Regions from separate parts of the Desulfotomaculum sp. genome, predicted to be linked through region 2. Evidence: riboswitches for the same ligand, from Rfam matches in the RefSeq annotation. Region 2 holds a riboswitch; the other holds the start of a gene.
What was found. Region 2 has a riboswitch for glycine ahead of AC1U9Z_RS14750 (alanine/glycine:cation symporter family protein). Riboswitches for the same ligand answer to the same signal wherever they lie in the genome.
Positions count from the first base shown of each region.

Region 1: another riboswitch for glycine. It lies ahead of gcvT (glycine cleavage system aminomethyltransferase GcvT); the one in region 2 lies ahead of AC1U9Z_RS14750 (alanine/glycine:cation symporter family protein).

Region 1 covers NZ_CEVWQM010000011.1:44,721-51,369, forward strand. The annotation lists gene gcvPB (aminomethyl-transferring glycine dehydrogenase subunit GcvPB) at 1-723, opposite strand, end outside; gene gcvPA (aminomethyl-transferring glycine dehydrogenase subunit GcvPA) at 720-2,060, opposite strand; gene gcvH (glycine cleavage system protein GcvH) at 2,083-2,466, opposite strand; gene gcvT (glycine cleavage system aminomethyltransferase GcvT) at 2,470-3,564, opposite strand; glycine riboswitch at 3,737-3,839, opposite strand; gene AC1U9Z_RS08365 (YhcN/YlaJ family sporulation lipoprotein) at 4,031-4,546, shown strand; gene AC1U9Z_RS08370 (alpha/beta-type small acid-soluble spore protein) at 4,645-4,914, shown strand; gene ileS (isoleucine--tRNA ligase) at 5,022-6,649, opposite strand, start outside.
Region 2 covers NZ_CEVWQM010000028.1:1,067-7,715, reverse strand. The annotation lists gene AC1U9Z_RS14775 (D-alanyl-D-alanine carboxypeptidase family protein) at 1-787, shown strand, start outside; tRNA gene AC1U9Z_RS14770 (tRNA-Val) at 891-967, shown strand; gene AC1U9Z_RS14765 (transporter suffix domain-containing protein) at 1,178-1,498, shown strand; gene AC1U9Z_RS14760 (MarR family winged helix-turn-helix transcriptional regulator) at 1,461-1,883, shown strand; tRNA gene AC1U9Z_RS14755 (tRNA-Cys) at 2,064-2,160, opposite strand; glycine riboswitch at 2,847-2,919, shown strand; glycine riboswitch at 2,928-3,023, shown strand; gene AC1U9Z_RS14750 (alanine/glycine:cation symporter family protein) at 3,123-4,502, shown strand; gene AC1U9Z_RS14745 (heavy metal translocating P-type ATPase) at 4,706-6,577, opposite strand.

The DNA.
Region 1 (6,649 bases), on a different contig from region 2:
ATACAAAAGCCCGCCGGACTGGTGTACGAGGTCGGCAATTTCCTTAATGTTATCTTCAAAGAGTCCCAGGGTACTGGGGTTGGTTAGCATCAGTGCCGCCACATCCGGCCCCAGCACTTGTTTTAAAGCCTCCAGATCAACGCCGCCCCGCTGGTCAGACTTCACTTCCACCACTTGAAAACCACATAGGGTTGCCGTAGCCGGATTTGTACCATGGGCTGAGTCAGGCACAATGACCTTGGTGCGTCCTGTCTCCCCTTTGCTTTCCAGATAGGCTTTAATAAGAAGCATGCCCGCCATTTCGCCATGGGCACCAGCAGCTGGTTGGAGGGTAAAGGCATCCATGCCGGTGATCTCAGCCAAGTCCCGCTGGGTTTCAGCCATCAGCTGCAGTGCCCCCTGGCAAAGTTCTTCTGCCTGGTAAGGGTGCAACTTAGCAAAACCGCTTAGAACCGCTGCATCCTCAGCGATTTTGGGGCTATATTTCATGGTACAGGACCCCAGGGGGTAAAACCCCACATCCACACCAAAGTTTAGCCGGGAAAGCCTGACAAAGTGCCTTACCACGTCACCCTCACTGACTTCGGGCAGGGGGACTTCTTGTTCCCTGATATATTCAGATGGTAATAAGTCTTGGGGGGAAACTTCTGGTACATCATTGGCCGGAAATACAATCCCCGGGCGACCCGGTGAACTTAGTTCAAAAATTAACTTTTCCGTCATGATATTACCCCCAATCGCTGCGCCAACAATTCGATCTCTTGGCGATTCCTTTTTTCTGTTACACAAAACAACATATGTCCCGCCAGTTCCGGATAGTAAATTCCAAGGTCAAGGCCACCTAAAATATTGTCTTTAAGCAGTTCCTGGTTAATTTTTTCCGGTGACACCTTTGTTTTTAGGACAAACTCCTTAAAAACCGGTGTTGGCCAAGGCAACTGATAGCCAGGCAGTGAGGACAGTAACTTTTTAGCATAGGCTGTCTTTTGCAGGCATCGTTCAGCCACCTGTCTTAAACCCCGCCGTCCTACCAAACTTAAGTAAACGGTGGCTGCCAGGGCACACAGGGCCTGATTGGAGCAGATATTAGAGGTTGCCTTATCCCGGCGAATATGTTGTTCCCGGGCCTGGAGGGTCAGTACATAGCCCCTTTTGCCATCCACATCAACGGTTTGGCCCACAATCCGACCGGGCATTTTGCGGACTAGTTTTTCCTTGCAGGCCATAAAGCCCAGATAGGGACCCCCGTAGGACAGGGGAATACCCAAAGGTTGTCCTTCCCCTACAACGATATCGGCACCACATTGGCCAGGGGATTTGAGCAGGCCCAAGGCAATGGGGTCAGCGCAAACCACCAGCAGTGCCCCTACAGCATGGGCCTTGTCCGCCATTTGCACCAGATCCTCAATACAACCAAAAAAGTTGGGATACTGAACTAAGATGGCAGCGGTATTTTTATCCAATTTGTTATCAAGATCCGTCAATTGGGTTACGCCCTGTTCAAAGGCTATTTCCGAAATATCAATAGCTGGCCCGTGCAAGTAGGTTTTTACTACCTCACGGTATTCCGGGTGTACGGTCTTAGCCACCAGCACCCGTTCACGCCGGGTAGCTGCACAAGCCATCAAAGCCGCCTCGGCCAAAGCACTGGCCCCGTCGTACATCGATGCATTGGCGGCATCCATGCCAGTCAAGAGACAAACCATGCTCTGATATTCAAAGATACTTTGCAGCACTCCCTGACTGATTTCCGGCTGATAGGGTGTATAGGCCGTATAAAACTCTGCCCGGGACAAAACATGTTTCACGGCACTGGGGACGTAATGATCATAGGCCCCGGCCCCTAGAAAACAAATGGTTTGATCCACTCCTTGATTTTGTCCGGCTAAGGCAGCCATGTGGTGCTGCAATTCCATTTCCGTCAGTCCATCCGCCACAGCCAGTTCACGGTTTAACCGAACCTGGGGAGGAATATCCTGAAACAACTGATCCGTGTTTTCAATACCGATGGCCTGTAGCATCTGGCGAAGTTCATTATCCGTATGAGGAATGAATTTCAAAATTACCTACCTCTTTTCCCCTTTAGGCTTTTTCTACCATCGACTGATATTGCTCGGCATCCATTAGATCGTCCAACTCAGCTGGGTTGTCTAATTCAACAATAATCATCCAGCCCTTGCCATAGGGTTCCTGGTTCACCAGTTCTGGTGCATCGGCCAGTCCTTCATTGACCTCAAGTACCTTGCCACTTATCGGAGAGTATAGATCGCTGGCGGTCTTAACAGATTCCACCACACCAAAGGACTCTGCCGCCTCAACTTCTTCCCCCACCGAGGGGAGCTCAACAAATACGATATCTCCCAGTGAATCCTGGGCATAATCCGTAATCCCAATGATGGCCCGATTACCTTCAACCTTTACCCATTCATGATCTTTGGTGTACTTTAAATCAGCCTGTAAATTCATCCTTTATACCTCCCGTTTATAGAATGGTTTTTCCACAATTTTTGCCTTTAGTGGTTTGTTGCGAATCATAACAGCCAATTCACTGCCTATCGCTGCATGTTCCACCAATACATAGGCCAGGCCTAGGTTCTTGCCGATGGTTGGTGCAAAGGTACCAGAGGTAAACCAACCAATCTCCTGGTCCTCTTTTACAAGGACATAACCCTGACGGGGTATCCCCCGGTCAATCATTTCAATGCCCACTAGTTTATAAGCCGGCCCTGCCTCCTTTTGCCGCAGCAGTGCTTCTTTGCCAATAAACTCCGGCTTGTTAAATTTTACAGTCCAGCCTAGCCCCGCCATCAGAGGGGAAATAGCATCGGTTAATTCATGGCCATAAAGTGCCAAGCACGCTTCAAACCGCAGAGTATCCCTGGCCCCCAGGCCCGCAGCTGTGATGCCCTCTGGGGCTCCGGCCTCCATGATCGTATGCCATAGCATTTCTGCATGGGCTGCCGGAAAATACAACTCGAAGCCTGCTTCACCGGTGTAACCCGTACGGGAAATTAGACAATTTATTCCTTCAACAATGCCGTAAACAAAGGAAAAGGGCTTAATTTCAGCAAGCTTAACCGCAGTTAATTTTTGTAAAATCTTTTCCCCCTTTGGTCCCTGCAGGGCCAACTGGCAAGTTGCGTCTGATACATTTTTTATATCCACACCGGGGATCTGGTTATCTTTAAGCCAGTTAAAATCCTTATCTGTGTTCGAAGCATTTACCACCAACAAATACTGTTGATCTTCCAATTGGTATACCAATAAATCATCAATGGTACCACCCTGGGGATTGCACATGGGTGAATAAATGGCCTTACCTGGTTCTAGTCGTGTTAGGTCATTGGTTATTAGCTTCTGAACAAACTCCCTGGCCGCCGGACCGGAAATTTCGATTTCCCCCATGTGGGAAACATCAAATAAACCTGCGGCAGAGCGGACGGCTTGATGTTCCTTGATAATCCCCTCATACTGTACCGGCATTTGCCAGCCACCAAATTCCACCATCTTGGCACCCGCCGCAACATGCACCTGGTACAAGGGTGTCCGTTTTACTTCCTGCATATCTCCACCTCCCGTAGTATTATGTCTCTGTCCTGATATTTTTAAGAAAAATAAAAAGGACATAGCTATACCTCCTTTGCTGGTATAACTCTGTCCCTATAACCTGAGAGATGACTTCCGATGAAGCTTCCCCTTGGGTGTCCGCTAATCTAGCAGGAACTCTCCAGAGCCCAGTCCGGCCACAGTCCTTTTGCCTGAAAGTTTCGCCTGTTTTACAGCACAACAAACCGGCTTGCTCCTTCGGCGCCCCCGAGGGTCTCTCCCACAGCCATCATCCAAAATATATAAAACTTTTTTATTATTTCTTGATATTTCAAAAAGTTCCTTCTTTCTTGAGAAAAATATATTTTTTGTCGGTATTCATTTTTTACTGGTGCTTTAAAACAGAGTAGTCAAAGTATACCTATAAATAGGCGGCATAATCTATAGCTGTTAAGAAATAATACAATTAACGATAATTTTGGAGGTGCTAAATTTGGATAAAACAAAAAAATTTCTAGTATTGCCCGCAACTCTATTACTTGGAACCGCATTGCTCTTTGGTGGTTGTACTCCGGCCAAAAAGCCAATGGAACCAACCCCACCAGCTCCTACAGCACCCACAAATCCAACAAACCCAGCAAATCCTAATAACAACCAGAACCAAAATTACCCCAGGGAAGTTGCAGATCGGGTGGTTGACGAGGCAAATGGAGTGGAAGGTGTACGGGGTTCTACAGCGGTAATTGCCGGCAGTAATATTTATCTGGGCTTGGATCTAAATGCCAATTTAGAAAAAAACAGATCGGCAGAGGTAGAAAGAAGGGTGCTTGATCAAGTGAAAAATGCAGCACCTAATTACACGGTCATGGTTTCCTCTGATGCTGATACGGTGACAAGAATTAAAAATGTGGCACAGGGAATTACCCAGGGCCGGCCGGTCTCAAGCTTTACAAATGAAATAGAGGATATCGGTAACCGAATCCAACCCAAAACCAAGTAGCTATTAAGAAACTGCATCGATAGGATCATAAACGCCCGCTTTAATTTGGCTGCGGGCGTTTATGCTATCAAGTTTTCTAAGCGTTTTAGGAGGTTACTATGGACTCAGTGGTTCAACATTTAAACCATTCCATCAAGCAGAAAAAAGAAGCCAGGGAACGCAAGGAACGAACAAAACCACCCAAAAAACCTACCCCAATGGATTTGTTGAAATTGGAAATTGCCACCGAATTAGGTCTAGACCACAAGGTTAAGCAGGATGGCTGGGGCGGTTTGACCTCCGCCGAGTCAGGACGCATCGGTGGCATCATCACCCAACGGGCCAAAAAGGGTATCATTGATTTAAATGCATTAAGGGCGAAGGAGTAAAAAGAGTTACCTCAAAACGAGGTAACTCTTTTCTTACTTAGCCAGAGCCGTGGGCCATGGCCAAAAAATAATCCTTAAGCAATCCATGCAATAAAGCGGGTGGTTACTTAGCGGGTGGTATTTGTCACCACACCAGCACAGCGGGGGCAAAGGGTGGTGTGCTCGGCATGGCTGCCCACTTCTTCGTGGTACATCCAACAGCGCTCACACTTGGCACCTGTGGCTGCAACCACCTGGACGGCCAGTTCCAGTTCCTCTGCTTTCATGGCATTTGCCGGAGCCTCTGCCAATGGGTGTAGGTTTACTTTCGAGACAATGAAGAGAGTGGTTAGCTCCCCTGCCATTGGTTTGAGCAATTTCGCCACTTCCCCGGCAACATAAAGATCAACTTGGGCTTCCAGGGCATTGCCAATCGCCTTGTTCTGACGGGCCACTTCTAAGGCCTTTAATACTTCTTTGCGAATTTCATGGATTTTATCCCATTTCTTTTCCAGTTCAATGTCCATGTACTCAACATTTACTTCTGGCATATCCAATAATTGTACACTGGCCAGGCGTTCTCCCTCCACCGGCATATATTTATAAATCTCTTCGGTGGTAAAGGCCAGGATTGGTGTCAACAGCCGAACCAAAGCATCCAGTGCTTCGTAAAGAACAGTCTGAGCCGACCGACGCTCCAAGGAATCTGGAACTGCGGTATAGAGACGGTCCTTGATAATATCTAAGTAGAATGCACTGAGTTCCACCACACAATAATTGTGGATGGCGTGGTAAACAACGTGGAACTCATAGTTTTCATAGGCATTACGTACTTGCTTATTCAACTTGTGCAGTTCCATCAAGGCCACGCGATCTAACTCCGACATCTTTTCATAGGCTACCTTATCCTTGGCCGGATTAAAGTCGTAAATATTACCCAGCAGGAAGCGGGCAGTATTTCTAATCTTGCGGTAGGACTCAGTCATTTGCTTTAAAATATTCTGAGATAAGGCTAAATCCGTTCGGTAATCGGCAGAGGAAACCCACAGGCGAAGGATATCCGCACCCATCTGGCCGCAGATCTTTAAGGGGTCCACAACATTGCCCAGGGACTTGGACATTTTACGTCCCTTTTCATCCACTGTAAAACCGTGGGTTAAGACCGCTCGATAGGGTGGCTTTCCTGTCACAGCCACAGAAGTGGATAAAGAGGAGTTAAACCAACCTCTGTGCTGGTCACTGCCCTCCAGATAAAGGTCTGCCGGCCACTGCAGTTCTGGCCATAACTCTGGCTGATTTAATACAGCCAGGTGACTGGAGCCAGAGTCAAACCAAACATCCATGGTGTCCGTCTCTTTACGGAAATCCTTACCCTGACCACAGTGGGGACAAGTCAAGCCAGTTGGCACCAGTTCATTGGCTTCCTTAGCAAACCAAATGTCGGAGCCATGCTCCCTGAACAGTTTTTCAACGTGGGCAATGGTCTCCTCCGTGATGATTTCTTTGCCACAATCATTGCAATAGAAAATGGGAATCGGCACCCCCCAGGTCCGCTGACGGGAAACACACCAGTCACCACGACCCTCCACCATGTTGTAAATGCGCTCCTCACCCCAAGAGGGAACCCATTTGACATTGCGGATAGCCTGCAGTGTCGCCTGACGGAAGCCATCCACCGATGCAAACCACTGCTCGGTGGCCCGGAAAAAAATAGGTTGCTTACAGCGCCAGCAGTGAGGGTACTGGTGCTTAATAT
Region 2 (6,649 bases):
CATTGGAGAGCATATTGGTGGCGATCACGATCAATTTATTAAGATGATGAATGATCAGGCTGCTGCCCTGGGCATGAAAAATACGAGCTTTGCCAATACAAACGGTTTTCATCATCCTAACCATTACACCACAGCCAATGATTTAGCAACATTAACCTGTTATGCATTAAAGAATAAAACCTTTGCCGAATTTGTTCGAACCAAGGAGGCTACGATTACCTGGCTGCCTAAAGTCACGGATACAACTACAACTGAGGACGAAGAAAAAACACCACCCAAACAACGCACTTTAAGATCGACCAACCGATTGTTACATTCCGATTTTGAAGGGATTGACGGAGTAAAGACAGGAACAACCCCAAGGGCAGGAAATTGTTTAATAGCCTCTGCCACCAGAGAAGGGCGACAATTGGTTGTTGTTATCCTTAACAGTAATAATCGTTGGAATGATGCTACTAGACTGCTGGAATATGGTTTTAATGAGGTAGAGCGGAGAGTTCTCATTGAAAAGGATGAGGTAGTATCTGAAATACAGGTACTGGAAGGAGTAGAGACAAGGGTTGCTTTGGTAACAGCCAATCGGGTTGAGGCCTATGTAGCCAGTATGGACAGTGATAAGATAGAAAGTAGAATTACACGAAACCCGATACCCAGGGCACCGATTAAACAGGGGGATAAGCTAGGCAAAATGGTATTTGTGTTAAACGATAAGGAAATTGGCACCGTGGATCTGATAGCCAACCAGCATATTGAACGACTGGCCTGGTATAAACGTATCTTCGATTAAAGACTGGGGGTCAGGCTGGCCAGCCTGACCCCTAAATTATGCTTGACTTTACAATGATCATCGTATATATTAATTATTGCCGTAAGGTTATTTGAAAATTTAAGGGACGTTAGCTCAGATGGCTAGAGTGCTGCGTTGACATCGCAGAGGTCACTGGTTCGATTCCAGTACGTCCCACCATAAAGATATTTAGGGTAGATACAAATTGGTATCTGCCCTTTTTATATTTGTTAAACGATATTTTCTCTTTGCTAGTAGACCGAGCTTCACGTAACTCCAGGTTTACTGCCTACTTGTTGGAAGCCCTATTTTATTATTCTTGTAATCACCCGAGCATTGGAATATAATTTAGTTAAGTTAACTAAATTATATTCCAATGGAGGTTTTATGTTGAAGGAAACGGTTTCCAGCGTAAAGGGGCAAAATAAATCAATTTTTTATAAACTTGGCATGGGGCTTTTAATCCTCTCTTGTATTCTTTGGCTGATTCCGCTCATTGTGCCATTTATGTCACTTCCAACGATGGTCAAGGCAGGCATCATTACAGGCAGTATAATAGTTGCAGAAATTATGTTTTGGAGTGGTGCTTTACTCGTTGGAAAAGAAGTGGTCGCAAAATTTAAAAGGTATTTAAACCCAAAAAATTGGCGGAAAAATCGTGAGGGGAAAAAACATGAAAAATATAGCAGAACAGATCAGTCGAGTGATTGAAGACATATGGATTATATTCGAAAAAAAGGAAAGAGCCTATACCAATTTCAAATTAAATAACCAACAACATGTATTGTTAACAATGATTATGAGGCATCCACACTCTTCACCTACAGAACTAGCTGAAAAAATGGATATAACGAAAAGTGCTATCAGTCAACAGATAGCAAAACTTGAAAAGGGAAACTATGTCATTCGAAAGCGACATACAGAGGATAAACGTACATTTTCAATTGAATTAGGCGAAAAAGGGTTGCTTTATAAAAAAGAAACGGAAGCATTTTATCAACAAGTTTCTGATAAATATTACGCGAATATGTCACCTGTAGAATTGGTAAATACATTATCTACACTTCAAAAATTACGAGAATTACTTGAGTCATGATGATGAAGGCTCACATATAATCCAAGGCAAATCGGTATGAAGTTGAAGTTGTTCTCTTTTCGAGCACACATAGGGGTAGATACAATTTGTATCTACCCCTTTTTTATATTAGTTTATATGGCTTTTTGTACCGTACCTGTTGATTTTTGCTCTGCCAAATTGAGTAAACCCTGGTAAGGATGGAGGGGAGAAGTCGGAATCGAACCGGACTCCCATCTGGATCGCAGATAGGCCAGCGGATTTGCAGTCCGTGGGAGGAACCTTCCTCATACTCCCCAAATCATTCTATCATAACTATAATTAATACTACAAATTACTTATTTTTATAATAGGGCATCCGAACATAGCCTTTGGTTATAGTTCTTCAAAGGTTGAAGGCGACATTTCGTTATTTTTGAGCAGCATGCTTGGTTGAGAAAGATATAATTATCACAAAATAATATTTATATCATTTTAAAAAAATATAGTCAATAGAAAATCATTAATTTTTTTATTAAAAATCTGAGTTATTAAAAGATATACTGGGTGTAATCTGTTTATATTTAGAAAGATGGTCTCATTCAGTGGTACATGAAGATTTACATTTTTTCTAGAAGGTACTATAATCTGATTAAGATAAAGTTCTTAAACCGGAAAAGGGGGGTAAATTATGCGTAAATTATTCCAAGAATTTCTATATTTTGCTGATTTTGCCTTTAGATATCTCCATGTAAATGATGAAGCAAAATAAAAATCAACGCCACCAAAAATGGCGTTGATTTTTATTTTGTCAACAGAATATGGTATTTTTTTGCCGGCTTACTCGCTTAATAATAACTCAGAGTAAATATTACTACATTCGAATTGTCCACTCCTAAGGGACAAAAGTATTAAATAATTAGAATATATAAACATCTTTCTAAAATATTGCACATCTTGAAAAAAGTATTAAAATAAGTCTGTGCAATTGAATAAAAAAACTGGATGATATTTGCGGGAGAGTGGCAGAGATGCCCGCCGAAGGAGTTAAACTCTCAGGTACTTTGATAAAGTGGAACCGTAAATAGACAGAACTCTGGAGAGACCCATTATTGGGCGCCGAAGGTGCAAACAGCCGGGTTTGGCTGTAAATCTCTCAGGCAAAAGGACAGAGGGTGAAAGAAAAAGCAATGGTTTAGTTGTTTTGCTTTTGTTTCCCGTTGTCTGTCTCTCTGGAGTCGAATCCTGGATTTGACTCTTTATTTTTTATCACAAAGGGAGATGGGGAAATTGGATTATGTAAAAATTCTTGATCAAGTGGATAGTTTTGTTTGGGGCCCACCCCTATTATTGCTGTTGGTAGGCACAGGAATTTGGCTAACTTTAAGACTTAAGCTTATTCAGTTAACTCGTTTACCAATGGCTTTAAAACTTATTTTTAGGGCGAAAAATGATGGCACCGGCGATATTAGCAGCATAGGGGCCTTGTGTACGGCATTGGCAGCTACTGTGGGTACTGGCAATATTGTAGGTGTGGCCACTGCTGTAGGCACCGGTGGTCCAGGGGCAATCTTTTGGATGTGGATGGCTGCTTTTTTTGGTATGGCCACTAAGTATGCCGAAGGTTTACTGGCGGTCAAATATCGTACCATTGATAAAAATGGTCAAGTTTCCGGTGGTCCCATGTATTACATCGAAAGGGGATTGGGTCGTAAGTATCGCCCCTTGGCCATCATGTTTGCGGCCAGTGGTGTGCTGGTAGCCTTTTTTGGCATTGGTACCTTCCCCCAGGTCAATGCCATTGTAGATACCTGTAAACTATCCTTAGGTATTCCTGTTTACATCACCGCGGCAGTTGTTACTGTGCTGGTTGCTTTGGTTACCATTGGTGGATTAAAAAGTATTTCCCGGGTTGCCACCAAAATTGTACCCTTTATGGCTGTTTTCTACGTTTTAAGTTGTATTTATATCTTAGTTACATTTGCTGACAAGTTACCGGATGCTGTAAATTTGATTATTACCAGTGCCTTTTCTGGTACTGCTGCGGCTGGTGGCTTCCTGGGTGCCTCTATTATGTTGGCCATTCGAAGTGGTGTGGCCAGGGGTGTTTTCTCCAATGAATCAGGTTTGGGTAGTGCCCCCATTGCAGCGGCTGCGGCAAAAACAAAATGGCCTGCGGAACAGGGACTAATATCCATGACGGGTACCTTTATTGATACCATTATCATTTGTACCATGACAGGACTGTCTTTGGTGGTTACTGGCGTTTGGACAGGCGAAGCCAAGGGTGCTGCCATGACCAACGACGCTTTCCTAGCTGCCATTCCTGGCTTTGGGCCAGTGATTTTAACGGTTGGTTTGGTTCTCTTTGCCTTTACCACTATTCTGGGCTGGAATTATTATGGAGAACGCTGTTGTGAGTATCTCTTTGGTGTTAAAAGTATTAAGGCTTATCGCGTAATTTTTATTGGCCTAGTGGCAACCGGTGCCTTTTTGAAACTGGAGGCGATTTGGCTCTTGGCAGATATCGTTAATGGCTTAATGGCTCTGCCAAACCTAATCGCTTTACTCGGTTTAACCGGTGTTATTATCTCAGAAACTAACCGTTATATGGATCATGTAAAGGCCCGACAAACAAAAAATCATTCGGAACCGGCTTAATTCTTATTTAGAAAAGTTTGGCTTGTGCCAAGCCTATCGTGTGAGCGGGATCAATAAAAAGCTTCAGAGAAGACCTCTGGAGCTTTTTGTTGTTCGTCCGGCATGTTTGCCGGGCGATGGGTTGAAAGAAAACCCTGTCATCCAACCAGCGGCAAGACAACCTGTAGGCAAGGGCGCTTCTTCTAATAAAGATCTTTCATTTCTTATTTCCTCCACTTTAAGAGCAAGGATGAATTGATGATAACCGCCACAGAACCTACATTATGTACGAGAGCACCGACCACAGGATTAAGTATGCCAGTAATCGCTAATGCAATCGCAGCAAAATTGAGTATCATAGAAGCTGCAAGGTTGATATTAATTGTTTTCATTACCTTTCGTGAAAGCAAGATAAGATGATGGATTTCCCGAATATCATCACCGACCAGGGCAATATCCGCAGCTTCAATGGCTATATCGCTTCCAATGCCGCCCATTGCAATGCCGACTTGGGCAGCTTTGAGGGCCGGCGCGTCGTTAATCCCGTCGCCTACCATGCAAATAGGTTCTCCATTTTCCTGATATTGACGGATAGCAATTAACTTATCTTCCGGCAAGCAGTTTGACCTCACATCTGCAATGCCCGCGATACTCGCAATATGATTAGCGGCTTGTGATGTATCACCCGTAAGAAGAACCGTTTTAGTGCCTGTTGCAGAAATATCTTTAATCGTCTGCGCCGCATCGGGACGAAGTGTATCGGAAAGTGCAATTAAACCAATTAAGCGCGTTTTATCCATTACATAAATAACCGTACTGCCGTCTGCTTTTGCGCCATTTGCCCTTTCTTCAAGCTGTTTTGGTATTTCTAAATCATGGTCTGCAATGAGTGCTTCATTCCCTGCAAAAATTTCATGCCCTTGTACTGTCGCCACAACACCACGTCCCGGCAATAATTGAAATGCTTCCGGTTCTTTTGGAGGGGTGCCGCTTACTTGCCTATAATGAGCAACAATCGCTTTTCCCAGAGGGTGTTCAGAGCGTAGTTCTGCGGATGCCACCATTCCAAGCAAGCGATCGTTATCCATATCAGGTGAACAGCTTTCCACTTGTACCACGGACGGCTTACCGTATGTAAGCGTTCCAGTTTTATCAAATGCAATACACCGTACTTTCGCTAAACGCTCCAATGCGTCCCCTCGACTAACGAGGATACCATATTTTGTTGCATTGCCAATACCCGCCATGATTGCGGTTGGAGTGGCAAGCACCAATGCACAGGGGCAGAAAACAACAAGAATGGTAACGGCACGGATAATTTCATCCGTAAAGTACCATGTAAGTCCTGCCGATACGAGAGCGATAACAACAATCCAGGTTGCCCAACGGTCAGCCATTCCAACTATTTTTGCCCTTCCTGCGTCAGCCGACTCAACAAGCCGTATCATACGTTGCAGGGAACTATCTTCGCCAACTTTTGTTGCGGTCATATCAAAGGTTCCAAATTGGTTAACCGTCCCGCTCTGAACTTCATCGCCCTCGTTCTTGTCAACTGGAAGTGCTTCACCTGTCATAACCGATTGGTCAATTGAGGTTTGACCTTTTATAATAACACCGTCTACCGCGATTGCTTCTCCGGCTAACACCCGGAGAGTATCACCGACAACAACCTGTTCAGCAGGTATCATACTTTCTTCACCATTTCGCACTACTCTTGCCGTGGTAGGTGATAAATGTACTAACTTTTCAATTCCGGCACGGGCTTTCGCGACTGTCCGTTCTTCCAAAAATGCACCAATCGTCATGATGAAAGCAACTTCACCGGCGGCAAATACCTCACCGATCACAACCGAAGCGACTAAAGCAATCGAAACCAATACGTCAGCCTTTATATCAAACTCGGTGACGAGTCCGACAATCGCGCCCTTAATGATCGGGATACCGCAGAGCAAAATAGCAAGCCATGCCGCATCAATGGGAAGTTCTCCAATATTAAAGAAACTAATAATCAAGGACATCAAAGAAAGACAGAGAAATAGAATAGTCGGCTTTTCATCATCTCTAAAAAAATCCCTAAAAAAGGCAATCAAAAACATCGCTCCTTTATACCTATAGGGGTATATGTATATTTGACAAAAGCATACCCCTATAGGTATGCTTTTGTCAAT